3 regions of the Peribacillus sp. B-H-3 genome follow, and region 3 is predicted to be linked to each of the others. Evidence: riboswitches for the same ligand, from Rfam matches in the RefSeq annotation. Region 3 holds a riboswitch; each other region holds the start of a gene.
The links. Region 3 has a riboswitch for cyclic di-GMP ahead of ACN6MY_RS13020 (diguanylate cyclase domain-containing protein). Riboswitches for the same ligand answer to the same signal wherever they lie in the genome.
Positions count from the first base shown of each region.

Region 1: linked by a shared signal. The riboswitch ahead of ACN6MY_RS22625 (methyl-accepting chemotaxis protein) and the one ahead of ACN6MY_RS13020 (diguanylate cyclase domain-containing protein) in region 3 are both predicted to bind cyclic di-GMP.
Region 2: linked by a shared signal. The riboswitch ahead of ACN6MY_RS00040 (anti-repressor SinI family protein) and the one ahead of ACN6MY_RS13020 (diguanylate cyclase domain-containing protein) in region 3 are both predicted to bind cyclic di-GMP.

Region 1 is NZ_CP183879.1:4,531,554-4,539,686, reverse strand. Features, by position in the region: gene ACN6MY_RS22655 (prenyltransferase/squalene oxidase repeat-containing protein) at 1-957, opposite strand, end outside; partial or broken gene ACN6MY_RS22650 (squalene--hopene cyclase) at 934-1,751, opposite strand; gene ACN6MY_RS22645 (class I SAM-dependent methyltransferase) at 2,136-2,900, shown strand; gene ACN6MY_RS22640 (diphthine--ammonia ligase) at 3,007-3,690, shown strand; gene ACN6MY_RS22635 (nucleotidyltransferase domain-containing protein) at 3,694-4,419, shown strand; gene ACN6MY_RS22630 (hypothetical protein) at 4,530-4,667, shown strand; cyclic di-GMP riboswitch class I at 4,943-5,030, shown strand; gene ACN6MY_RS22625 (methyl-accepting chemotaxis protein) at 5,127-6,851, shown strand; gene ACN6MY_RS22620 (3-oxoacyl-ACP reductase family protein) at 6,869-7,615, shown strand; gene ACN6MY_RS22615 (sodium:solute symporter family protein) at 7,700-8,133, shown strand, end outside.
Region 2 is NZ_CP183879.1:1,782-9,914, reverse strand. Features, by position in the region: gene sipW (signal peptidase I SipW) at 101-673, shown strand; gene ACN6MY_RS00055 (TasA family protein) at 751-1,365, shown strand; gene ACN6MY_RS00050 (TasA family protein) at 1,466-2,203, shown strand; gene ACN6MY_RS00045 (hypothetical protein) at 2,224-2,409, shown strand; cyclic di-GMP riboswitch class I at 2,613-2,700, shown strand; gene ACN6MY_RS00040 (anti-repressor SinI family protein) at 2,726-2,890, shown strand; gene ACN6MY_RS00035 (helix-turn-helix domain-containing protein) at 3,007-3,333, opposite strand; gene secA (preprotein translocase subunit SecA) at 3,708-6,221, shown strand; one part of gene prfB (peptide chain release factor 2) at 6,425-6,496, shown strand; one part of gene prfB (peptide chain release factor 2) at 6,498-7,523, shown strand; gene ACN6MY_RS00020 (YitT family protein) at 7,800-8,133, shown strand, end outside.
Region 3 is NZ_CP183879.1:2,620,781-2,628,913, forward strand. Features, by position in the region: gene ACN6MY_RS13015 (EAL domain-containing protein) at 106-2,706, shown strand; cyclic di-GMP riboswitch class I at 2,760-2,843, shown strand; gene ACN6MY_RS13020 (diguanylate cyclase domain-containing protein) at 2,893-4,191, shown strand; partial or broken gene ACN6MY_RS13025 (NUDIX hydrolase) at 4,453-4,845, opposite strand; gene ACN6MY_RS13030 (DUF3900 domain-containing protein) at 5,325-6,395, opposite strand; gene ACN6MY_RS13035 (metallophosphoesterase family protein) at 6,522-7,019, shown strand; gene ACN6MY_RS13040 (LysE family transporter) at 7,098-7,724, opposite strand; partial or broken gene ACN6MY_RS13045 (iron-containing alcohol dehydrogenase) at 8,112-8,133, shown strand, end outside.

The DNA.
Region 1 (8,133 bases), 1.9 Mb from region 3:
GCCATTCTGAATCAGAAAAGAAATTCCTCTGTTAATTTCGGCTGTGGCGTGCGGGGACTGGGAAATGAGCGCGTCAACTGCCCATGCTGTGTGGATTAAGGTACTGGCGCCAAGTGGGACATATTCTTTTTTGATATCGCTATAGCAGGATTCTCCCCATCCCCCATCGCTGTTTTGAATGTTCATCAGCCATTTTGCCGCTTTTTTTATTCTGCGGTCATCGTGCGGGAAGCCTGCCGCCATTAATCCGGTAAGCGCTCCCCAGGTGCCATAGATGTAACAAATTCCCCATCTTCCATACCATGATCCATCATTTCTTTGATTGTGGAGAAGCCAGGAGATGGCTTTCTTCATGGACCTTTCAGTTTTTTTAAGATTGGCGTATGTTCCGAGGAATTCGAGTGTTCTTCCAGTAAGGTCAGAAGTCGACGGGTCTGTGAGGATGGTGTCTGCTCCTTCAATCGGCAGAAGCGTGAAAAGGTGCTTATCGGTATTTTTTTCAAAGGCCGGAAATCCTCCATCATCATTCTGCATGGAAAGGATGAAGGATAATCCCTGGACCCAGGAGCTTTTTTGCTGCGGGAAGGAATCATGCTTAGGAACCAAAGCCCTGAGAGAAGCTGAGGTATCATCTACATCAGGGTTGATTGTATTGCAATCAGAAAAACCCCATCCTCCTGGAATCGCCTTTGAGTTATGGATAGCCCAGTCTCCGTATCTCGTATGCTGCCGGGAAAGAAGATAGCCATTTGCTTTCTTAATGCAATCATGTGCTGATTGTACCTTTGATTCCTGCAGCGAGTAGCTGATTAATGCAGTATTCCATACATGTGCCGTGGTATAGGGAATATGGGTAAAACCGCCGATGGTGCAAGCTGTGGCTTTCAGTCCTTTGACAGCCCTTACGATGACTGGATCATTTTTGGAATACCCAAGAGAGAGCAATGCAATAATCATAAAAAAGGTAGAACTGAAAAAGTTATAAAGAGTCCCGTCCGGCTCTATGCGGTCGAGCATAAATCTTTCGGCTGCTTTTTCGGCAAAAGTGTGATGATTGGCTGTAATATCAATGAGCGTTTCTGCACCTTGCTTGATGGAAGAAAAGATTGAACGGTATTCTTTGGATTCCAATTCCTCCCAGTTGCTGTCATCCCGAATACTTTTTGTATGCATCAAATCGCCCAGATCAGGGGTATTAGTCACTTTCACCTGGAATTTGCGGTCTGCTAAAAGAAGGAGCGGAATGAAATTAGAACGCGCATATACGGACAAATCATAGATGTTTGCAAAAAAAGAGGGGGAAGGAGTACGGCTTCAAGTGGTATGGGGAATATGGAAGGGTAGTTGTATTGGCCGGTTATCGTCAGCATCATTTTAGTAAACATGCGGGCCTCCTTTAAACCGCCTTTGGAACGTATAAAGGAGCGGGCTTTTCTCATGTTTGGTTCGTCTTTATGCTTCAGTCCTGAATATAAAAGCGCGTAATAGGCTTCGATGGTCAATGATAAATTCCCTTCATTTTCATCTTGGAATAACTTCCAGGCCCCATTTTTCTCCTGCCTGCTGATAATTCGGTCTGTAAGCTGTTTTATCAAATGTTCATCATTTCTCTCTAATATCCTCAATAAAATAATCATATAGGCATCTGACACTAATCCTGTTTCAAAAGGATAGTCCCAGGAGCCATTTGATAATTGATCTTTAACTAATATCTCTGCAATTCTCCCGATTTCCGGCTGTGTGTTTTGCATCCGTCCAGCCTCCTTTAAAAAGCTATTCATTTCCCAATATATTCTCCGCTGCCTCCATCCATTCATATATCCCGTATTAAAGAATGGCTGTTTTCGTAAACTTTGTTGCTATGGAACAAGGGGTTGATTTCCGCTCCAGGATGCTCGCTTTCCGCGGGGCGGCGGTGAGCCTCCTCGGCTGCGCCTGCGGGGTCTCACCTGTTCCGCTAATCTAAGCAGGAGTCTCGCACCTTTCGCTTCAATCAACCTGCCTTAACAATGGAATCGCCTCACAAAACACATTAAATTAAAAAACAACAATCTTTAACAAAAGAGCCTAAAGAATAGAGGAGTTTTGCAACAGTCCAGCGAAAAGTAGGATGGTATATGGAAGGAGCAGGATCTATGAAGGGAATTGAAATACTTGAGCATAACAAAAAATGCTGGAATCATGTAGCGCCGGAATTTTATGGAATAGAAGCACTGCCGGAGTTTGGGCCATACACAGTGACAGAAGAAGAAATTGGATTATTTGACAAAATTGAAAACAGACGGGTGCTGGATATTGGGTGCGGAAGCGGGCATTCCTTGAAATATATGGCAGATCATCAAGCGCAGGAGCTGTGGGGAGTGGATTTATCATCCGCACAGATTGAAACGGCAAAAGCTGTTCTGAAAGATAAGGATGCCCGGCTTTTTTGTGCTGCGATGGAGGATTCTATTGGTCTCCCGAGTGATTATTTTGATATTATTTATTCGATTTATGCACTCGGCTGGACCACAGATTTACCCAAAACTCTTTCTGCCATTTATTCTTACCTTAAGGAGGGAGGCAGTTTTATCTTTAGCTGGGAACATCCTTTTTACACGAATCTGCTTGCAGAGGACGGAATAGTGAAGATGCAGGGATCTTATCAGGAGGAAGAGATCTATTCATACAGCTCATTTAAGGGCGGAAATCTGCCGGTATACTTATATAAAAGAAAACTTAGCACCTATATAAATGAATTAGTACAGGCTGGTTTTACGATTGAAAGATTGGTAGAGGGAGAAACAGCCGCCAAATACCATAATCAGCAGGAGGGTTTTTCAAAAAGGCACTATTCGTTATATAAAGCGAGAATGGTTCCAACGACATTTATAATAAAGGCAAGGAAGCCAAGGAAATAAAGGAGTGGATAATTACTTGCCATTTTGGCAGCAGCAGTGAGCATGATGTTATTGCCAAATGTTCAAGCATATAAATCCTGCCTTTATGAAAAAGGAGACTACTAAATTGAGAATATTATTATCCTGGAGCGGCGGTAAAGATGCATGTCTAAGTTTTGACAAGTTAAGAAAAGAAGGGCATGAGGTGGTATGTCTCTTAACGACTGCGTCCAAGGAAATCGGCAGGACCTTTGGACATGGTGAAAAAAGGGATATGATTAGGGCGCAATCAGAAGCCCTGAATACTCCGATCCACTTTATTGAGGTGGATATGGATACATACACGGATTGTTTTATTCGGGATGTTCTGCACCTTAAGGAACAATATAGTGCAGACGCGATTGCATTTGGAGATTTATATTTACAGGAGCATCGTGACTGGGGTGAGGATGTTGCCGCAAAGACTGGACTTGAGGCTTTGTATCCTCTTTGGATGGAGAAGAAGGATGCCTTTGAAAATCTTCAACGCTTCACAGAATCAGGGTATCGGGCAATGGTCATCCGTACGATTAAAGATGAAAAATTGGAAAAGTGGCTGGGAAGAACAATAGACTGGGAGTTTGCCAAGGAAATAGCAAACATGGATATTTGCCCAATGGGTGAAGCGGGAGAATATCACACATTTGTTTATGACGGCCCTTTGTTCAGCAAAAAAATTGAATTGAATCAAAGAGAAATAGCCGAATACGAAACAACAAAACGAGTGGAGTTCGAATCCTTTTCATTGGCTGAAAAACAAAAGGGGAAATGAAATGTGGGGAATGTATTAAGGAAAAAACCGATTGATGCGGCCAGGGAATTTGTTGCTTCATATTTTGCAGGCTGCCAGGGTGCCATTCTTGCAGGCAGTGTAGTCCGCGGAGAAGAGACTGGTACCTCTGATTTAGATATTGTGATCATTGATCAGACTGTCCCATCTTCTTACAGGGAATCTATATTTGAAAATGGATGGCCTGTTGAAGTGTTTGTGCACAATTTAACATCCTATCAGCAGTATGTTAAAAGCGATTGCGAAAGGGCAAAGCCATGCCTGCCAAAAATGGTTTCAGAAGGAATCGTCCTAAAAGATGAGGGGTTCGTTTCTTCAATGAAAAAAGAGGCTGAAGAGCTTTTAGCACAAGGACCGAAGCGTTGGAGCAAAGAAACCATTGATGTAAAAAGGTACTTTATAACCGATGCATTGGATGATTTCATTGGGGCAGCTGACCGGGGAGAAGCGATTTTTTCAGCGAATACTTTGGCAGGCCTTCTTCATGAGTTTGTGCTGAGAACAAACGGGAAATGGATCGGCTCTTCTAAGTGGATTGTCCGGTCATTAAAACAATTTGATGCTCAATTTGCGAAAACCTTTGTTGATGCTTTCGATGCGTTTTATCAATATAATGAAAAAAATAGGGTACTTATTCTAACTGAGAATGTCTTAAGACCACATGGAGGGCGGCTATTCGAGGGGTTTTCATCAGGAAAAACAAATCAGTGATGCAATGCTTCCTTTGTGAATAATTATTAGAAAATTTGGATATTGTCCACACGAAATGGAGAACGGGATAATATACTAATGATGAAATGATTATGGAAGGAGCAGTGACGATGGGAAGAATTAAAAGAACAGAGCAATTGCGTGATTATTTACGGAAAAATTTACGTGAGCAGATTAAACAACAATCAGCAGAAAAAAATGCTGCCCAGGGTGCAGAAAAAGAAAATGGAGAGCAAAAAGAAAATTAAAGATCCCGCACTCCGGGATACACACTATCGGCCAGTTAATCAAACTGGCCGTCATTTATGCGCTGATATCGATACCCTTGCTGTACAAGCCATCTTATAATCGTCAATGAATTCATTCAAAGTTATTTTTTTGCTGTAAAAGTCAGTAAGGTTCTTTATGGAAGTTGTGGGAAATTTATATAAATATTGAAATGAGAGTTAATATTTATTGTTTGTTTCCGATATAAGTATTTGTACATGAGGGAATAGGGTACGTTTAAAAAAATCTATAGATATTTAGCCAAGGGCAAACTCATTGAAAGATGGGGACGCAAAGCCGCGGATCTAAGGCAGTTAAACTGCTAAGACAGCCGGGCTGCCGTACATTTTAGTTTTTAATTTGTACCGCACCGTAAACAGGTGTGTTTTTTTATGGCTAAAGATGGCCAGGAACCTCAAATTAAAAAAAGGAGAAAACTTATGATAAAAAAGCTTTCACTCCGGAACAAGATTTTAATTATTGTTTTTATTACTGTGCTGATTTTAACGGGAATACTTTCTGGCACAAGCATTTACAGTTTAAAGCATAAGATGCAGGAAGATTTACAGCATGAACTGAGCAGTGTCGGCATGCTTACAGAAAAGAACTTGAATCCTGAACAGATACATCAGCTTCTCAGTGTTTCAAGTCCGGATAATTTTGTGTTCAAGAATGTCCAAAAAGAGCTTGATTCGATAAAAAAAGAACAGGGAATCATGAGCTGGAGCTATATTTGGAAACCGGATCAGGGCGGATTTGCTCCAATTGGATATACCAGTGACTTAAATGAAATTTATAAGCCGGGCCAATTATTCAAGGATATTGCCCCCATCCATTTAAAAACAGCGAAACTTGCAATTTCAACAGGCAAGCCTCAGGTTACGGATATCTTTAAGGACAGCTTCGGCACTTGGAGAACAGTATTTACACCTGTTACCTATAACGGTGAAACAATTGCTGTATTGGGAATTGACTATTCGGCAGAGTACATAAATAAATCTTTAAATTCCTCTATAGTAAATCAGATCCTCATCTCCATTGGCGGGCTGATTGTCATGATGTCACTGCTCTATTTTGTAATAAACAGGCTCCTTAGGCCTTTGAAAAAAATGGTTGGCATTGCAGATAGCATCGCAAAAGGAGATTTGACGGTGGATATCAATATGGCCGCAGCATCCAGCGATGAAGTGGGCAGGCTATCAGGATCCATCGGTGAGATGGTGAAAAACTTAAATGGGCTGATAACCAATATTCATGACACTTCGAGCTATCTTGCAGCCTCTGCAGAAGAACTTTCAGCAAACGCATCTGAAACGTATGATTATTCAATGAAGGTTTCAGATGATGTGGCGAAGGTCGCAAAGGGCAATGAAATTACATTAAGGACGACCGAAGAAAGTGCAGCTGCTATTGAAGAAACTGCCTACGGAATCCAGAAAATTGCCGGATCATCCTTTATAGTTTCAGAGTCTTCCACGCTTACTTCACGTGAGGCGAAGGATGGAAACCATATTATTCAGCGATTAATTCAGCAGATGAGCCTGATCAATACCTCTGTGAATCAAATTGGCAGCGCGATTATCAAGCTAAATGACAATACAACAAAAATAGATGATTTTGTCCGGATTATATCTGACATTGCCAATCAAACCAATTTATTAGCCCTGAATGCTGCCATTGAGGCTGCCCGGGCAGGAGAACATGGCAAGGGGTTTGCGGTAGTTGCAGATGAAGTAAGAAAACTGGCGGAGCAATCTGCAAGTTCAGCCACTCAAATTACGGAGCTGATCAGGGATATTCAGCAGGATTCTGCTTCCTCCATTTCTGTTATGGAAAAAGGAGAAGAAAATGTTGAAGCAGGTTTGAAGCTTACAAATGAAGCTGGTGAAGTATTCAAGCGTATCTTAGATTCTGCAGAAGAGGTGGCCATGCAGATTCATGAGGTATCTGCAGCCTCTGAACAGATTTCTGCATCATCAGAAGAAGTTGCAGCATCGGTAAATGAAATGAAAACTACCGCCCAAAGTACATCGGAATTCTCGGGACGTGTCTCTGACGCTACTTATGAACAGCTTTCTTCTATGGAAGAAATCAAAGCAACCTCAAATTCTCTAGGAAAGACAGCCGAAGAGCTTCAAGAGCTTGTCGGTAAATTTAAGATTTAAGGAGGGGGAAGATTATTATGAAATTTCAGGGAAAAAATGTATTGGTTACAGGCTCCAGCAAAGGTATTGGAAGAGCCATTGCCCTTGAGTTCGCTAGTGAGGGAGCCAATATCCTGATTAATTATACAGGCAATCATGAAGAGGCTGAAGAGGTGAAAGCAGCAGCAGAAAAACATGGCGTGAAGGCCCTGGCCTTTTTTGCGGATGTTTCGGATTCAGCACAGGTGGAAAGCATGTTCACATATATGGATGAACATCTTGGCAGCATTGATATTCTGGTGAACAATGCCGGGTTCGCACAATCCTCCCTTATTACTGACCTAAGTGATGAACAATGGGATCGGATGATAAAGGTTCATTTATATGGCACTTTTTATAATGCAAGGGCTGCTGCAAAAAGGATGAAGGAAAAAGGACGGGGAAGGATCATCAATATTTCCTCTGACCTGGGCAGCCTTGGGTGTGAGGAGTTCACTCATTACTCAGCTGCAAAAGGCGGGATCAATGCCTTTACAAAAGCGCTTGCCAGAGAGCTTGCACCGGACATCTTAGTCAATGCAGTGGCACCAAGCGGAACTCTGACAGATATTCTTAAGGCATTTGGCGAGAATTATATTGAAGAAGAGTCTGCCAAATATCCTCTGAAAAGACTTGCAGCTCCTGAAGAAATCGCCAAAAGTGTGTTATTCCTTGCTTCAGATTCTGCCAGTTTTTATGCAGGGCAGATTTTAAGCCCCAATGGCGGAGTTGTCATGAACGGATAAAGTGAATGGGTGTTTTCGTAAACTTTGCTGCTATGAAACAAGGTGGCTGATTTAACAATGAGATTTTAGTATGGAGGATGTTAAGTGATCGCAATATTTACCTTTTGTTTATATCTTATCTTTATTTACTATATTGGCTTTAAAGGCTATCAAAGAATCAATACGGCAGAGGATTTGATTGTAGCCGGCTGGAGTATGCCTCTTTACGTGGTAACCGGAAGTCTTGTTGCTGCTTTACTTGCTGCACCTTTCTTTTTTGCAGCAGTCGGATCAGGCTATAATGACGGGGGTTTTGAAGGGACTGCCACAATGGCTGGTCTCGGCACCTGCATGATTTTAGGCGCGCTGATTTGGACCAAGCCGCTAAGAAGGCTGAAGGGATGGACGATTGCAGATTATTACGGCTTAAGATACGCAAGCAAAAAACTGGGAGCCTATACCGGAAGTGTAATGGCTGTGGCATTTGGATTATTCAATGCAGGGGCCCTGACTGTCGGCGGAACATATATCATCCAGAA
Region 2 (8,133 bases), 2.0 Mb from region 3:
ACGAATTATAGGCGTTATGTAGAACGATACGATACTCTTTAAAAAGAATATGTTCTCTAAAAAGAACGATCTAAATCATTATAACAGGCAGGTGTTTATTTTGAAAAAACTGATTAAATTCCTGAGTAATGCATTAACCTTCGTGCTCGCAGCTCTATTGATTTTGATGGCCTTCTTCGTGGTCACATCCAAAGCTTCCGGAGGTGCTCCGCAGGCCTTTGGGTATCAGCTGAAATCCGTGCTCTCAGGCTCCATGGAACCGACATTTCTGACAGGCTCAGTGATTGCTGTTAAACCCCTGAAAGCCGAGGAAAAAACTCAGCTGAAAAAAGGTGACATCATTACCTTCCAGGCAGACCAGGATAAAACGATCACTCACAGGATTCAAAAGGTCATGAAATCAGGAGCAGATGTTTCTTATCGGACAAAAGGAGATAACAACGATGCGGCTGATCTTGAGCCAGTGCTTTCTGCCAATGTAATAGATAAATATAACGGAGTCACAATTCCTTATGCGGGATATTTCATAAATTACGCTTCATCGAAAACAGGTTCAGCGCTGCTGATGATCATTCCGGGCTTGCTGCTTCTGGCTTATGCAGCATTTTCCATCTTAAAAGCCTTAAAGGAAATTGACCCTAAGAAAAACCAGGACAAAACTAAAACAGCTTAAAAAGGTTGCATTTCCTGCAGCAATGCAGGAATCAATATAAAATTACATACCCAATAGGGTCAGGGAGGAAGAAAGAAATGAGTCTTAAGAAAAAATTAGGTTTAGGAATGGGTGCAGCTGCACTAGGTTTGACTTTAGTAGGCGGAGGAACATTTGCCTTCTTCAGTGACTCTGAAACAACAAACAATACATTTGCAGCAGGAACTTTGGATTTAAATGTTGATCCTGATGTCATCATCAACGTAAACAACATTAAACCGGGAGACTGGATGAACCGTACATTTAAACTGCAAAACAATGGATCTTTAGATATCTCAAAAGTGTTGTTAACAACTACTTATGAAATTAAAGATGCCAAAGGTGATAATAATGATGATTTTGGAAAGCATATCAAGGTGAATTTCCTAAAGAATGAAGATAAATCAAGCTTACTTGGACCAAGCAATGTAATTGCGAGCAAAACTCTTTACGAATTGAAAAACATGACTCCTGATCAAGTGAAAAATGTAAGTCCAACATGGTTTGGGTTGCAGGGTGGAGAGAGGAACGGAATAAAAGCTCATACTCAGGATAACTTATATGTACAATTTGAATTTGTCGATAACAACGCAGACCAAAATCAATTCCAGGGTGATTCTATAAATCTTCACTGGAAATTTGATGCTCAGCAAACTGCTGGAGAATCAAAATAATAATGAAATAGCTTAATAAAGGCGGGAAATCTTTTCCCGCCTTTATTTATATTAATTGTGATGCTGATTTGAAACTACATGGTGATTGCGGGGTAATGCCGTGCATAATAAAAGGCTATTGGCAAAGCCGGTTTTGCTTATTGCTGCTTTATTGGTGATATACAGCTTTATCTATCCAAGTGTCTCGGAAGCTTCGGAGCAGGAAATTGATATTGAAACAAACCCTAATCAATTTTTATTTAAGGTAGGCAATTTAAAGCCAGGTGACTGGATGCCTCGTGAAATTACCATTAGCAACGAGGGGAAAAGGGATTTTAATTATTATTCTTTTGTTGAAAAAAAGCATTCGGAAAAAGAGTTATTTGAAAACCTGACATTATCCGTTCAAGACAAGAATAATCATTTCTTATACAAAGGGAAATTAGCTGATTTTAAGGGATTTCCTCCTCGCTTCTTAAAAAGCGGCCAATCTGAAACTCTAAAATATACCGTAAAGATGCCTGAAGAACTGGGGAATGAGTTCCAAGGTTCTGCAGCTGAAGCTCTATTTAAATTTTATGCTGAAGAGCCGGATTCTTCTGTAACACCGCCGCCAAGCGATAACAATGATCCTGGCGCCCCTCAGCATCAACCTGGCAATACTCCCGATAATTCCGGGAGCATACCTGAACAGCCGCAAAACTTGGATACAAAGCATGCTGACCATAACCAAACGGGAGAAAAGCTTCCGGATACAGCTTCTGATACTTACAACATCCTGCTGGCTGGAGTATTTTTGACCATTTCAGGAGGCACATTGCTTATTCTGCAGAAACGCAAAAAACGAGAAAGTGATTAAACGATGAAGGGGTTGTCAGTATGTACCGGAAAAATTGCTATAAATGCCACAGGCCATCTTTTAGCAGTGCGGGTGATGGCCAATGGCTCTGCCCGGTGTGCGGGGCAGACTTAACGGATCAAAAGCTATTCCAGGCTGTTTCAATAGAAAACAGCCAGCATAAATATGAATCTGTTAAAAAGAATTACACTTCAGGAAGCAAATAAACGAAAAACCTCATTGTTCGACATGCGGTGCAGCTGCATGTATTATAAGCGCATTTCCCCCCAGTTAAAAGATACTCTTTGTTAAAAATTAGTATAAAATGTAAATAAATAGTTGGAAAATTCCTAAAATAATCGACAAGAAACAGCATAGGTTAACCTGCTTAACTATTATAATAAGAAAACTAGCTGATTTTTTATATGAATGCAGAAAAAGGCAAACCTATTGAAAGATAGGGACGCAAAGTCACGGGTCTAAGGGTGGAATAATGCTATGGCGGCCGGTCTGCCTGAAATACAAAGGTATTTTGGGAGGTTAATGATGGGAAAGACTGTATTGGATCTAGAGTGGGTTGAATTAATTAAGGAAGCTAAATTAATTGGGATTAACAAGGACGATATCAGGCAATTTCTCTTATCAAAGCAATCATTATTCAATCAAGGCGGGCCGAAAATTTGTGAAAATACATATACAGAAAGCTGATGTAATTTGAAAGCCCTTAAACATACGGTAATATTACCGGTTGTTTAAGGGCTTTGTCTTGAAGAATTCTTTCTATATTACATACTTAAATTGCTTTTGGTTCCTGCTTAGGATCCTTATTCATCTTCTTTTTTCAATCTCCACTTGTTGAATTCAATAAATTCGCGGAACTGGTCTTTGGTCACTCCTGAATCCATGGCTTCCTGAATGATATTCAGCCAGTCGGCATCCAGGTTTTCTGTGTCAGGCTCATCATGCAAAAGTGAGTCTACGGGCACCCCCAGCACAGCAGCTATTTTTTCGAGAAATTGAATAGAGGGATTGGTTTGCAGGTTTCTTTCGAGCGAGCTTAAATACGATTTTGCCACTCCTGCTTTGTCTGCGAGCTCTGTCATGGACATTTTTCTTTTTTCTCTTAAACTTCTCACGCGGATTCCGATCATGTCACCACATCCTGAAACTTTTTCTTTATTTATCATATATATGTTATTTAATCTAGTCTATTTACATTTTAACAGCATTAATGCTATATTATCCATCTTTTATTCAAATACAGTAAGTTGTACCTGCCATATAGAAATGGTAATATTAATTGTGGGCTTATTAGGCAGTTTTTTTAAAAGCAGCCCATAAAGCGCGGCTGTTAAGAGAATGAGGAAACAGGGACTGCATGTCAGCCTTTTACTTCCATTTCATGCCGCACTCCCATTCAAAATTAAAAATGACTTGGCTTTACCGCCAGGAAAGTTGAGATAACAAATCTATCATTAAGTCAGCAAGTATTATTGATTCTATCGATAAAGAGGAGCGTTAATGAATGCTTAATATATTAAACAAAGTATTTGATCCAAACAAACGAGACGTGAAGAGGCTTCAGCGTATAGCTGATCAAATTGAGGGTCTTGCACAGGAGACGGCTGCTCTCTCTGACAGCGAACTTAAGGCAAAGACTGAAGAATTCAAGCAGCGCTACCAAAACGGCGAAACGGTGGACGATTTGCTTGTTGAGGCGTTTGCTGTTGTGCGTGAAGGGGCCAAGCGTGCATTGGGGCTTTATCCTTTCCATGTGCAGCTGATGGGGGGGATTTCCCTTCATGACGGGAATATCTCTGAGATGAAAACCGGTGAAGGTAAAACTCTAACCTCCACTATGCCAGTATATCTGAATGCGATCACTGGAAAAGGCGTTCACGTAGTTACGGTCAATGAATACCTGGCCAGCCGTGATGCTGCTGAAATGGGCAAGCTTTATGAATTCCTTGGCTTGACTGTCGGCTTGAATCTAAATGGCCTATCACAGGAAGAAAAGCAGGAAGCGTATCAGGCAGACATTACTTACAGCACGAATAATGAACTTGGCTTCGATTATCTTCGTGATAACATGGTGCTGTATAAAGAGCAAATGGTTCAGCGTCCGCTTCATTATGCAGTAATCGATGAAGTTGACTCCATCCTGATCGATGAAGCGCGTACACCGCTTATCATTTCCGGATCTGCACAAAAATCAACCGCACTGTATATCCAGGCGAATGCCTTTGTCCGAACGCTGGTAAAGGATACTCATTATACGTATGATGAAAAAACGAAAGGTGTCCAGCTTACGGAAGAAGGAATCAACCGTGCTGAGTCAGCCTTCAATATTGATAACCTGTTCGATATCAATCATATTACCCTGAACCATCATATTAACCAGGCATTAAAGGCTCATGTAACAATGCACCTTGATGTCGACTATGTGGTGCAGGAAGGCGAAATTGTCATTGTTGACCAATTTACCGGCCGTTTAATGAAGGGCCGCCGCTATAGTGAAGGGCTGCACCAGGCTATTGAAGCAAAAGAAGGCCTGGAAATCCAGAACGAAAGCATGACTCTTGCGACAATCACATTCCAAAACTACTTCCGTATGTATGAAAAGCTTTCCGGAATGACTGGTACAGCTAAAACGGAAGAAGAGGAATTCCGCAATATCTACAATATGAACGTCATTGTCATACCGACAAACCGTGACATTGTCCGTGATGACCGTGCAGATCTGATTTATGCTTCCATGGACGGCAAGTTCAGGGCAGTTGTCGAGGATATTGCAGTGCGCCATCAAAAAGGGCAGCCGATACTTGTCGGTACAGTTGCCATTGAAACATCAGAGATCATTTCAAATTACTTGGCTAAAAAAGGCATCCGCCACGATGTGCTGAATGCGAAGAATCATGAACGTGAAGCGGAAATTATTGCGAATGCCGGCGAGCAGGGCGCAGTTACGATTGCTACAAACATGGCTGGACGCGGTACTGACATTAAGCTTGGTGAAGGCGTGAAAGAATTGGGCGGCCTTGCAGTCATTGGTACGGAACGCCATGAAAGCAGGCGTATCGATAACCAGCTGCGCGGACGTTCAGGACGCCAGGGAGATCCGGGTGTGACTCAATTTTATCTATCAATGGAAGATGAATTGATGCGCAGGTTCGGATCTGACAATATGAAAAACATGATGACACGCCTTGGCATGGATGATACCCAGCCGATACAGAGCAAAATGGTATCAAGAGCTGTTGAGTCAGCGCAAAAACGTGTTGAAGGAAATAACTTTGATGCACGTAAGCAGCTGCTTCAATATGATGACGTGCTTCGCCAGCAGCGTGAAATCATCTACAGACAGCGTTTTGATGTCCTTGACAGCGAAAATCTCCGAAGCATTGCAGAAAACATGATCAGCTCTTCTATCCATAGGGCGATTGCCGCATTTGGCACGTTCAGCGAAGAAGAAGAATCATTGAACACTGCTGGAATCGTTGACTATGTGAACGCAAATCTTCTAAGTGAAGGCGACATTACAGAGGAAGATTTGAAAGGCAAGGATACAGAAGAAATTTCTGAGTGGCTTCTTGAACAAGTGAAAGTGCGCTATGATGAAAAAGAAGAGCTGCTTTCCTCTGAGCAAATGCGCGAGTTCGAGAAGGTTATCGTGCTTCGTGCTGTTGACAGCAAATGGATGGACCATATCGATGCGATGGAACAGCTTCGCCAGGGAATCCACCTTCGCGCATATGGCCAGATCGATCCTTTGCGTGAGTACCAGCAGGAAGGCTTCGCGATGTTCGAAGAAATGATTGCGTCCATTGAGGATGAAGTAACTCAGTACATCATGAAAGCGGAAATCCAGAATAACCTGGAGCGCCAGGAAGTGATCAAAGGACATGCCGTGAATCCGAAGGAAGATGGAGAAACGGTTAAGAAAAAGCCTGTCCGCAGCAAATCCGATACTGGCCGCAATGCTCCTTGCCCTTGCGGAAGCGGAAAGAAATATAAAAATTGCCACGGCCTGATGGAATAATAGCACCTGGTCCGGGAATATAGTAAAGACCTGTCATGAAAGAGGCTGGGCAGCTTCAGGTTTGCCGCCTCTTTTCGTGCGTTTTGATTAGAGTTTGCTTATCGGCCGTTTTTTGCATATAGTTATCTAGAAATGAATGTGCACGTTTTTAAAATGAAGAATATCCTTTTTATAGAGGAATTACTACTTATGAGGTGAAGATTATGGAATTGTCAGATATTAGAAATGAGCTTGAAAAAACCGCGGGACGTTTAGCGGACTTTAGGGGGTCTCTTTGACTTAGAAGAAAAGGAAGCCCGAATTGCAGAACTTGATAATGTCATGACAGATCCTGATTTCTGGAATGACCAGCAAAAAGCACAAACAGTTATTAATGAAGCAAATGCGTTAAAAGATCAGGTGAATCAGCTTTCAGAACTCAATGAGTCCTATGAAAACCTGGATTTAACGTATGAACTTGTGAAGGAAGAAAGTGATGCAGAGCTTCAGGCTGAGCTTGAGCAGGAAATCATGGAGCTTTCTCAGAAAATGAATGACTTTGAGCTTCAGCTTTTATTAAGCGAAGAATATGATAAGAAAAATGCAATCCTTGAGCTGCATCCGGGAGCTGGCGGAACCGAGTCACAGGACTGGGGCTCCATGCTGCTTCGCATGTACACCCGCTGGGGCGAAAAGCGCGGCTTCAAGGTGGAGACGCTGGATTATCTTCCTGGCGACGAAGCGGGAATCAAGAGCGTTACCCTATTAATTAAGGGACATAATGCTTATGGATACCTGAAGGCGGAAAAAGGGGTGCATCGATTGGTGCGTATTTCTCCTTTCGATTCATCGGGCCGCCGCCACACATCCTTTGTTTCCTGTGATGTTATGCCGGAATTCGATGATAATATCGAAATTGAAATCCGTACGGAAGATTTGAAAATCGATACGTACCGTGCGAGCGGCGCGGGCGGACAGCATATCAATACAACCGATTCAGCCGTCCGGATTACCCATCTGCCGACAAATACGGTTGTTACCTGCCAGTCCGAGCGTTCACAGATTAAAAACCGCGCCCAGGCGATGACGATGCTGAAGTCTAAGCTTTATCAGCGTGAAATTGAAGAACAGCAGGCACAGCTTGATGAAATCCGCGGCGAGAAAGACGAAATTGGCTGGGGAAGCCAGATTCGCTCATACGTATTCCATCCATATTCCATGGTGAAGGATCACCGCACAAGCACAGAAACAGGAAACGTCCAGGCCGTCATGGACGGAGATATTGACGTTTTCATCGATTCTTACCTTCGTTCAAAACTATAAGAAATATAAAAATCCAGGCTCGCAAAAGCGCATTTTTGTGCATTTGCGAGCCTGGATTTTTTTTATGGGCAAACTGTTGAATACCGTTATATTGCATTTCTTCAACGCTTTATCAGAGTGCCATTTACATACCTAAGCAGGGAATGCTATACTTCTTCTGTTCTTTTTCTTTTTTTACAATAATTTTAAATATCAAGGATTGTTCTATTTGTTGGAACCGTCCAAATGCTTTCTTATTTGATCATAATAAAACGGAATACGTTCAAGGAGGATACGATGAAAAAAAGATACAGAGATCCAAAGCATCCGCTGGCCGATAAACTGACTGAATATATATTGGTGCTGATCGGTGCCGGAATTGTGGCGATTGCTTTTAACGTGTTTTTATTGCCGAATCACATTGCTTCCGGCGGAGTGAGCGGTATCAGTACCATCTTGAATGCAAAGCTCGGCTGGGAGCCTGCTTATGTGCAATGGGCCTTAAACATGCCGCTTTTCATTGCGGGCCTGCTGCTGCTTGGCATGCAGTTCGGTGTGAAAACACTTGTCGGTACGGTCTTTTTGCCGTTTGTCGTGTTTTTGACGAAGAACTGGGAGCCCTGGACACATG
Region 3 (8,133 bases):
AAAATCCACTTCAAAAAATATGAAACAAAAGAACCAATTTCAAAGTCAGGCAAACGGATGGAGAAATAATAAAAATAATTCACAAGGATAAGAAGGTAAACAGTGGTGTCCAATATAGAAAATACCCATAAAAAAACACAATTAGAAACTCAACTTCGCCAAGCGTTGGAACGAGAAGAATTTAGACTGTATTATCAACCAAAACTTGATTTAGTAACAGGTCAAATAGTTGGCATGGAAGCGTTAATTCGATGGGAACATCCAGTAACAAGTATGATTTCTCCATTAGATTTTATTCCTCTTGCAGAGGAGACAGGGCTTATACTCCCCATTGGAGAGTGGGTGCTGCGTACAGCGTGTAAACAGAATAAAGCATGGCAGGACATGGGTTTACCTCCTTTTGTCATGGCAGTGAATTTATCAGCTTGTCAAATCTCTCAACCTCATTTAGTTGAAATGGTTCAACAAATTATAGAAGATAATGGGATTCCTTCTAAATACCTTGAATTAGAGATTACCGAGAGTATGATGATGGATGTTCCATCCGCTCTTCCTGTTTTAAAGGAATTAAAGCAAATGGGTGTACAAATCAGTTTAGATGACTTTGGAACGGGATATAGTTCCCTTCAATACTTAAAAGAATTTCCAATTGATACGATTAAAATTGACCAGAGTTTTGTTCGTCATTGTACCGAGGACTCTAAAGATTCTACACTTGTTAAGGCAATCATTGCGATGTCACACCAGTTAAACCTAAAAGTGGTTGCTGAAGGTGTGGAAACAAAAGATGATTTGGTTTTTCTTCAACAACACCTTTGTAATATGGGACAAGGTTACTTTTTTAGTAAACCGTTGCCTCCAAATAAAATAGTTGAAAAATTCCATGAGATAGAACAAATTATTCATCGCGAAGGAATTCCCCAAGAAATAAATAGACAAAAGTGGTTAGAAGAAGAATTAGAAAATGCTCGTCAAGAGTTACGGGATACAGTTCGGCAACAACAGGGGATGATTTTTAAGTTCATAAAAAAGAATAATCGTTTTCTCCATACCTTATGTGATGGAGAAATGCTTTACCGAGCCAATTTAACACCTGAACAAATTGTAGGGAAAGAAGTATTTGATTTTCTTCCGTTTGAAGAAGCAGAAAGTAAAAGGAATTATTATCAAAGAGCTTGGAACGGGGAAGAAAGAGTTTTATACGAAGGACAAGTCAACGGTATTTGGTATCTTGCTTCGTTACGCCCTATCCGAAGAGGTGGGCAAGTCAATGAGGTGATTGGCTCTTGTGTGGATATTAGCGAAAGGAAGTGGATTGAGGAAAAGTATAAAAAGTTGATCATGACTACGCCTGAACCAATTATTGTGTATCATGGCGAATTCATTCAATATGCTAACCCTGCTTGTATCCAATTATTTGGGACATCGTCCTTAGAGGAATTGGTTGGAAAATCGATTAAGGATTATTTTCATCCTGAATCCGTTCATATCATTGAAAGACGAATACAGGAGATGAATCAAATCGGAACTCCTGTACCTCCAACAGAAGAAACCATTATAAGGGTGGATGGGACTCAAATTCACTTAGAGGTCACAGGGATTACCATTAGTCACGAGGGGAAACCTGCTTTTTTGATGATGTATCACGATATCACTGAACGGAAACGAAATGAAGAAGCTATACAAAGAAGTGAGGCGAAATTTCGTCTGATTGCGGAAAATACGCTGGACTTAATCGAGGTAATCGATACAAAAGGAAACATTCGCTATGCCTCTCCATCACACCAAAAGGTACTCGGCTATTCGCCAAATGATTTAGAAGGGAATAGAGTCTTTGATTGGATTCACCCTGATGATTCTCCTCGTATTTTCAATCGATACGACCATTCTATTTTGACTAAAAAATCCTTTTATGTTGATTTTCGATATAAACATGCGAATGGGAATTGGATTTACCTCGAGGCTCAAGGAACGCCTGTAATAGATGGAAATCAGAAAGTAGAAAGTCTGGTTGTGGTAGCTCGTGATAACTCGAAACGCAGGAAAGCAGAAGAAGCCATACGGAAAACGGAAAGACTCTCTGTTGTGGGACAGTTGGCCGCTGGAGTAGCCCATGAGATACGGAATCCACTGACCTCTATTAAGGGATTTGTTCAGTTACTTCAACATAGTCCTTATACAAACTTAATATTATCTGAGATTCATAAATTAGAAAGCATTGTAGGAGAATTTCTTAATCTTGCGAAGCCTCCATCAACAGAAAAAAAGAAAGTAAATGTAAACACTCTTCTACAACAAACTGTTGAACAATTTGAATCACCAGCCCTTATGAAAAACATAGAATTTTTACAACAGTATGAGGATGACCTACCATCTATCCATTGTGAAGAAAACAAAATAAAACAGGTTGTTATCAATCTTCTTCAGAATTCGATAGAAGGCATGCTAAATGGAGGGACTATTTCCATTCACTCGATACGTCACTCTCATAAATCCATCAAATTTTGTATTATTGACCAGGGTATTGGTATTTCAGAAGAACGATTAAAACATGTTGGTGAACCTTACTTTAGTAACAAAGAAAAAGGAATTGGATTAGGCTTGTTGATATGTGAAAAGATAGTCAGAGAACATGGTGGAACTTTAATAATCGAGAGTATAGTAAACAAAGGAACAACGATCCATGTGATTTTGCCGATAAAATAATTCTCAATTTTTCATGGTTTTGGCGTTTTCAAAGATAAGAAGGTGAAAAGAATCCTTGAAAAAGGCAAACCTGTACGAAAGTCAGGGACGCAAAGCTCCAGGTCTAAGGCAATGCTAATGACGGCTGAGTTACCATAGGATTAGCATTTGTAAGGACGGCTGAGTTACCATAGGAGGAAAATAGCAATGGATTTATTATTTAAGCAGAAACAATTGGAAAGGTCTCTAAAACAAAGTGAAGAACAATATAAGAAATTAGTAGAATACTCTCCAGAACCCATTGTCGTGTATCAAGCAGGTGTAATTCAATATGTAAATCCAGCATGTATTAACCTATTAGGTGCTAAGTCTATAGAAGAACTGTTTGGAAAAAAAATTACGAATTATTTTCATCCCACATCGGTTGATATCATTGAAAGGCGAATTAAAGAATGGTCGCAATTGGGTATACCTATCGCTCCCACTGAAGAAAAAGTTATTCGTCTGGATGGGACTCAAATTGATATAGAAGTGACAGGAATTACGATTCTACATAAAGAAAATCCAGCATTTTTGATGATGTATCATGATATTACCAGTAGAAAACGAATAGAGGAAGCTCTTCGTCAAAGTGAAGAAAAGTATCGGCTAATTACAGAAAATATGACGGATTTAGTATGTGTCATTGAATGGGATGGTTTCTTTCGATATGCCTCTCCATCTCATGTCTCGGTGTTAGGTTTCCCATCGGAAGCGTATGAAGGGAATCGTGCAAGAGATTGGATGCACCAAGTAGATTTTCTTAAAGTGCGTAGTCAATTAGATGAAATGGCAAGGACAAAAGAAGGCGGTGTGATTGAGTACCGATTTAAAGATACAAAAGGGAATTGGATATGGCTGGAGGGAAAAGTGACTCCAGTCTTTGACATTAAAAATAGTTTTAACCATTTCTTAGTGGTATCCAGAGAAATTACAGAGAGAAGAATGTATGAAGAAAAATTATCCTATATGGCATATCATGACACGTTAACCAAGTTACCAAATCGAAGAATGTTTAAAGAGAGGTTAAAACAAGCCTTAAAAGAAGCAGAGCGATATGGGCGTAAGATAGCGGTTATGTATATGGACATGGACAAGTTCAAACACATTAATGACACATTAGGACATGACATAGGGGATGAACTTTTAAAGCAATTCTCCAACAGAGTAAAAAACTGTCTGCGAGAAGGTGACACGCTTGCACGACAGGGTGGAGATGAATTCACTATCCTTCTGACAGATGTTGAAGAGGAAAAAGATGTGTTAAAGGTAGCCAAACGTATTCTCTCCTCTCTTCAAGAACCCTGGAATATTGATGGTTATGTCTTCAAAACAACTTCCAGTATTGGAATCGCTCTTTATCCAATCGATGGAACGACAAGACATGAATTAATGAGAAAGGCTGATAATGCTTTATACCATGTAAAAGAAAATGGAAGGAACAATATCAAAACTTATTCTCTTTAATCGAAGAAAGCAAAACCATAGATGGATAATTATATTTTAGTTTGTAAAAATAGACGCAAAGACAAAAAGTCAACAAATCTTAAAAATGTTGATTAAAGCTTAGCGTTATATGTTGTTCTAAAAAGATATTAAATCTTAGAAATGTAGCAAAAGAGGAGGCTGGAAAGTTAAATTGCTCCTCTTTTTATTTTTAAATAAAAGGCTATGAATATTGTTGATAATATAAAGAATAAAAGGACCTTCGTGATTAGAAGGTCTTTGCTATTGTATAGCACAATCCAATATTTCCTGATAAAGAATGTGCCATTTGTGATAATATGAGGAAACATCATTGGGATTTACAAACATTTGTTGAGCAGATTCATATTTACCTTCAAATCGAGCAGTTTTATGATATTCATTTTTTAGAATACTTGAAAACCATTTTTAGGATATGGACTACTTTCTGTCCATAATGGATTTTCGTTATGGTCAACTATTATATGTCCTAATAACTTACATTCTCCTTCAACATAACCTTCTTCCAGTGCTTCCCGTTTAAAGCACTCATCTAGAGTTTCACCAGGTTCAATATGTCCTCCTGGAAATCCCAGCCTCTATGGTTTAAATCAACCAATAATAATTTATAAAACAAAAGCCGTGTACACTTGTGATTAAATTATATTAAGGAAGTACGCTATTTTTTCCCCACCAATAAAAAAAATCTCTATTCATATCTTTAATTGGTCTAATTTTGAAACTCTAAAAATCTAAGTTTATCATAAGTAGTATTAGCTGGGAATAATGTGCTTTCCACAATCATTTTGCTTACTGATTGTACTGTATATTCTCCCTTTTCTTCATCGTATTCCCAGGCTTTTTCATATGAAGAGTCGCCTTCATAGTCAGGTTGTCGACTGCAGTCTTTGGCATTAAGTTTAGTTCGAATTGCTGGGTATAAATAGGGATTCTGTGTTTTTGAAATTTTTATTATGGATTAACTAAATGAGTCGTTATAACTTATCATACCAACGATTTTTCCATCATATGAAGGGTCACCAAATCGGTCACTTTTCTCAATGTTATCACGTGTGTTTCAATGTTTTTCCTACATTTTAGCAGGTCTCAATTCGGTTTATTTCTCAATGATTTCCTTAATCTTCGAAGCTCTTCCTACTAATCTTATCAATAATCTCCTGCAGATCATCAGGCTTATGAAATTCTATCGGAGATACGCCTTTTTCAAAGGTGATGGAGTCGGATTCCACGAGCAGGATATACTTGCCGTTGATTTTGCCAAGATGGATGGTATCTCCGAAGCTGCCGAGAAGGCCTTTGATTTCGGTTTCTCCAAGTTTCATTTTTAATTGGGCTTCTGGAGTATGCTCGACAATCTGGGAGACTACTTCTATAACCTGGTGTGTATCAAGGCGTTCCCTGATTTCCCGTTTTTCGCTCGCTCCCCATATTTCAAGGTCTTCTTCAAACTGCTTCAGTTCTTCGCTGTTGTCTTCAAAGGTTTCATATACATGCTCTTGAACCATATTCATGACCTGTGTCTTCATGATTTCAGGCATAGATTCTTTATAGTCCACAAATTTAAGAAAGTCCTCGAAATAGCGGGCATGAGAAGCCTGGTGGATTTTCAGCTCGGCTTCTTCAACCATTCCTTCTTCGGGCATATAAGGATACTGAATAGATTTCATATTTTTTGTGGTGATTGCCATTTCAACGTTCCGGATGAGGGAGCGTTCATCTGATATGCTTGCAACTTTTGGCTCAAAATCGCATTTTAGCAAGAATACAAAAGGTTCATCAAAGTACCTGCTTAATTTGGCTGATACCACAATAAAAACTCCGCCCCTGACAGCACTCGTATCCAGATATGAGCGGACAAATTGTTCGTTTTCTTCGTGAAATGCTTCCAGTGTTTCCGCAAAACGTACACGGTTAAATAAATTATAATTTGGGTTTGAATTCAATTCATGTCCTTCTTCTACAAGGAAGAAGCCAATTTTAGTAGGAACCTGTTCCGCTTTTGGATGGCGTTCAGCCTTTCTTTTGGCGACTTTCATCAATTCACCGTCCAGGAATTCCTTTAATGGACTGTTTTCATATCCCTGTTCATCTATGGTTTGAAAATGCTTGAACTTTTTATCAGCTTGTTCTCCGCTTCCTTCTACCTGTACTACATAAAAGGAAAGAAATTTAACATCAAAATCCACTAATACTCACCTAATTTCACTTTTCTTTGTTCATCAAGTATAAAAACCAGAAAAGCTTACGTCAATGAGAAAAAGGGGTTCTCTTTTTTGTGAGCGGGTAAAATGACAGAGAGAGGAGGCGTTCTGATGAAAATTATAGTCCTTTCAGACACTCATATGCCTAAAAAAGCAAAAAAACTTCCCTCCATATTATTGAAAGAGCTAAACAATGCCGACTTGATTCTGCATGCAGGCGACTGGCAGACTATGGAGGTTTACGAAGAACTGTGCAGATACGGAAAAGTGGAAGGCGTTTATGGGAATATTGATTCACAGGAGATTTTAGAAATATTCCCTGAAAAACTGATTCTAACTGTGAAACAATTTAAAATTGGCCTAATTCATGGTCACGGCAAAAAGTGGACAACAGAGAAGAGAGCGCTTTTTGCCTTTCAGGATGAAGACGTTGATATGATTATTTATGGACACTCCCATATTCCAAAAATAGCTCATGAAAATAAATGTTTGTTATTTAATCCTGGATCACCTACTGATAAAAGAAGGCAAAAGCAATATTCATTTGGAATTGTCACAGCTGGTGACATGCTTGAAGCAAAGCATATATTTTTTGATGAAAAAGATTGATAAATTATAAAAGACTTGGTTATTTATGATGTTGCCGATGTGTTAAAAAAAGTTATCCCGAATAAAAAAATTCATTATTTATAAAAACAATAATTTAAATGCCTGAAAGCCGAAATAGATGCCAAATCCTATAAGGGATAAACCTGAAATGACCGATATACAGCGAAGCAGAAAGCCGGTTAAGTATTTTCTTGCACTGCTTGCCATAAATGCCATTGTAATGTCCCATAAAAAAATACCCGAAAAAATTGCCATGCTGTATATAATTAGCATCCTTGTTTCATATTTTTCAGCAGCATTTGCCAGTACGGAACCGTAAATGCCAAGCCAGAACAAAATGGTGAGGGGGTTGGATAAGGACATGAAAAAGCCGGAGAAAAAGGATTTGATCAAGGATTCTTTCTTATGGTGCCTGTCATTTTGAATATTCCCGGATTTGATGATGCTTTCAATCCCTGTATAACAGAGGACAAAAAAGCCGAAAAGCCAGAGAAATGTCTTTAAAAAGGGGATTTCTAGAAAATGGACGAGGCCGAAGTATACAAGTAAAATATAAAAAATATCTGCAGAGGCTGCTCCAAGGCCTAAAATCCATGCATGCCAGAAACCATTTTTAATTCCTTTATCGAGCTGGGCAGCATTTATGGGGCCGATTGGCGCTGCAAGTGATAATCCTAAAATTATATAGCCTAAGATAGCATTCATTACTCTTCACCTCATCCATTGTTTTACACACAGGCTCGTACATATTTATTCAGGAATGCTGAATTGTAGGACTAGTTTTGCTGAATGTATCATTTTTAAATAGTTACTTGTAATTTTGCGGTAAGCATGATAAGATATTACTTGCGATGAGCTAATTTGCATAAGACGAAAGACATGCTATTAAGCACGTTCGGGATGTGGCCCAACGGTCTTTTCGCCGCAAACGCATCAAAGACGCCAGCATATGCTAGGCGTCTTTTTCATGTTGTTTTTCTAATTTTTTGACTCCCAATTTATAAATAAAGGAAATACTACTCGGCATCTTGAATTCTTTCAAATGGCTAAAGAATGATGTAAGCGCATTCTGAATATACAGGAGGAATTAAAATGTCAGCTGCACTTGTTTTTG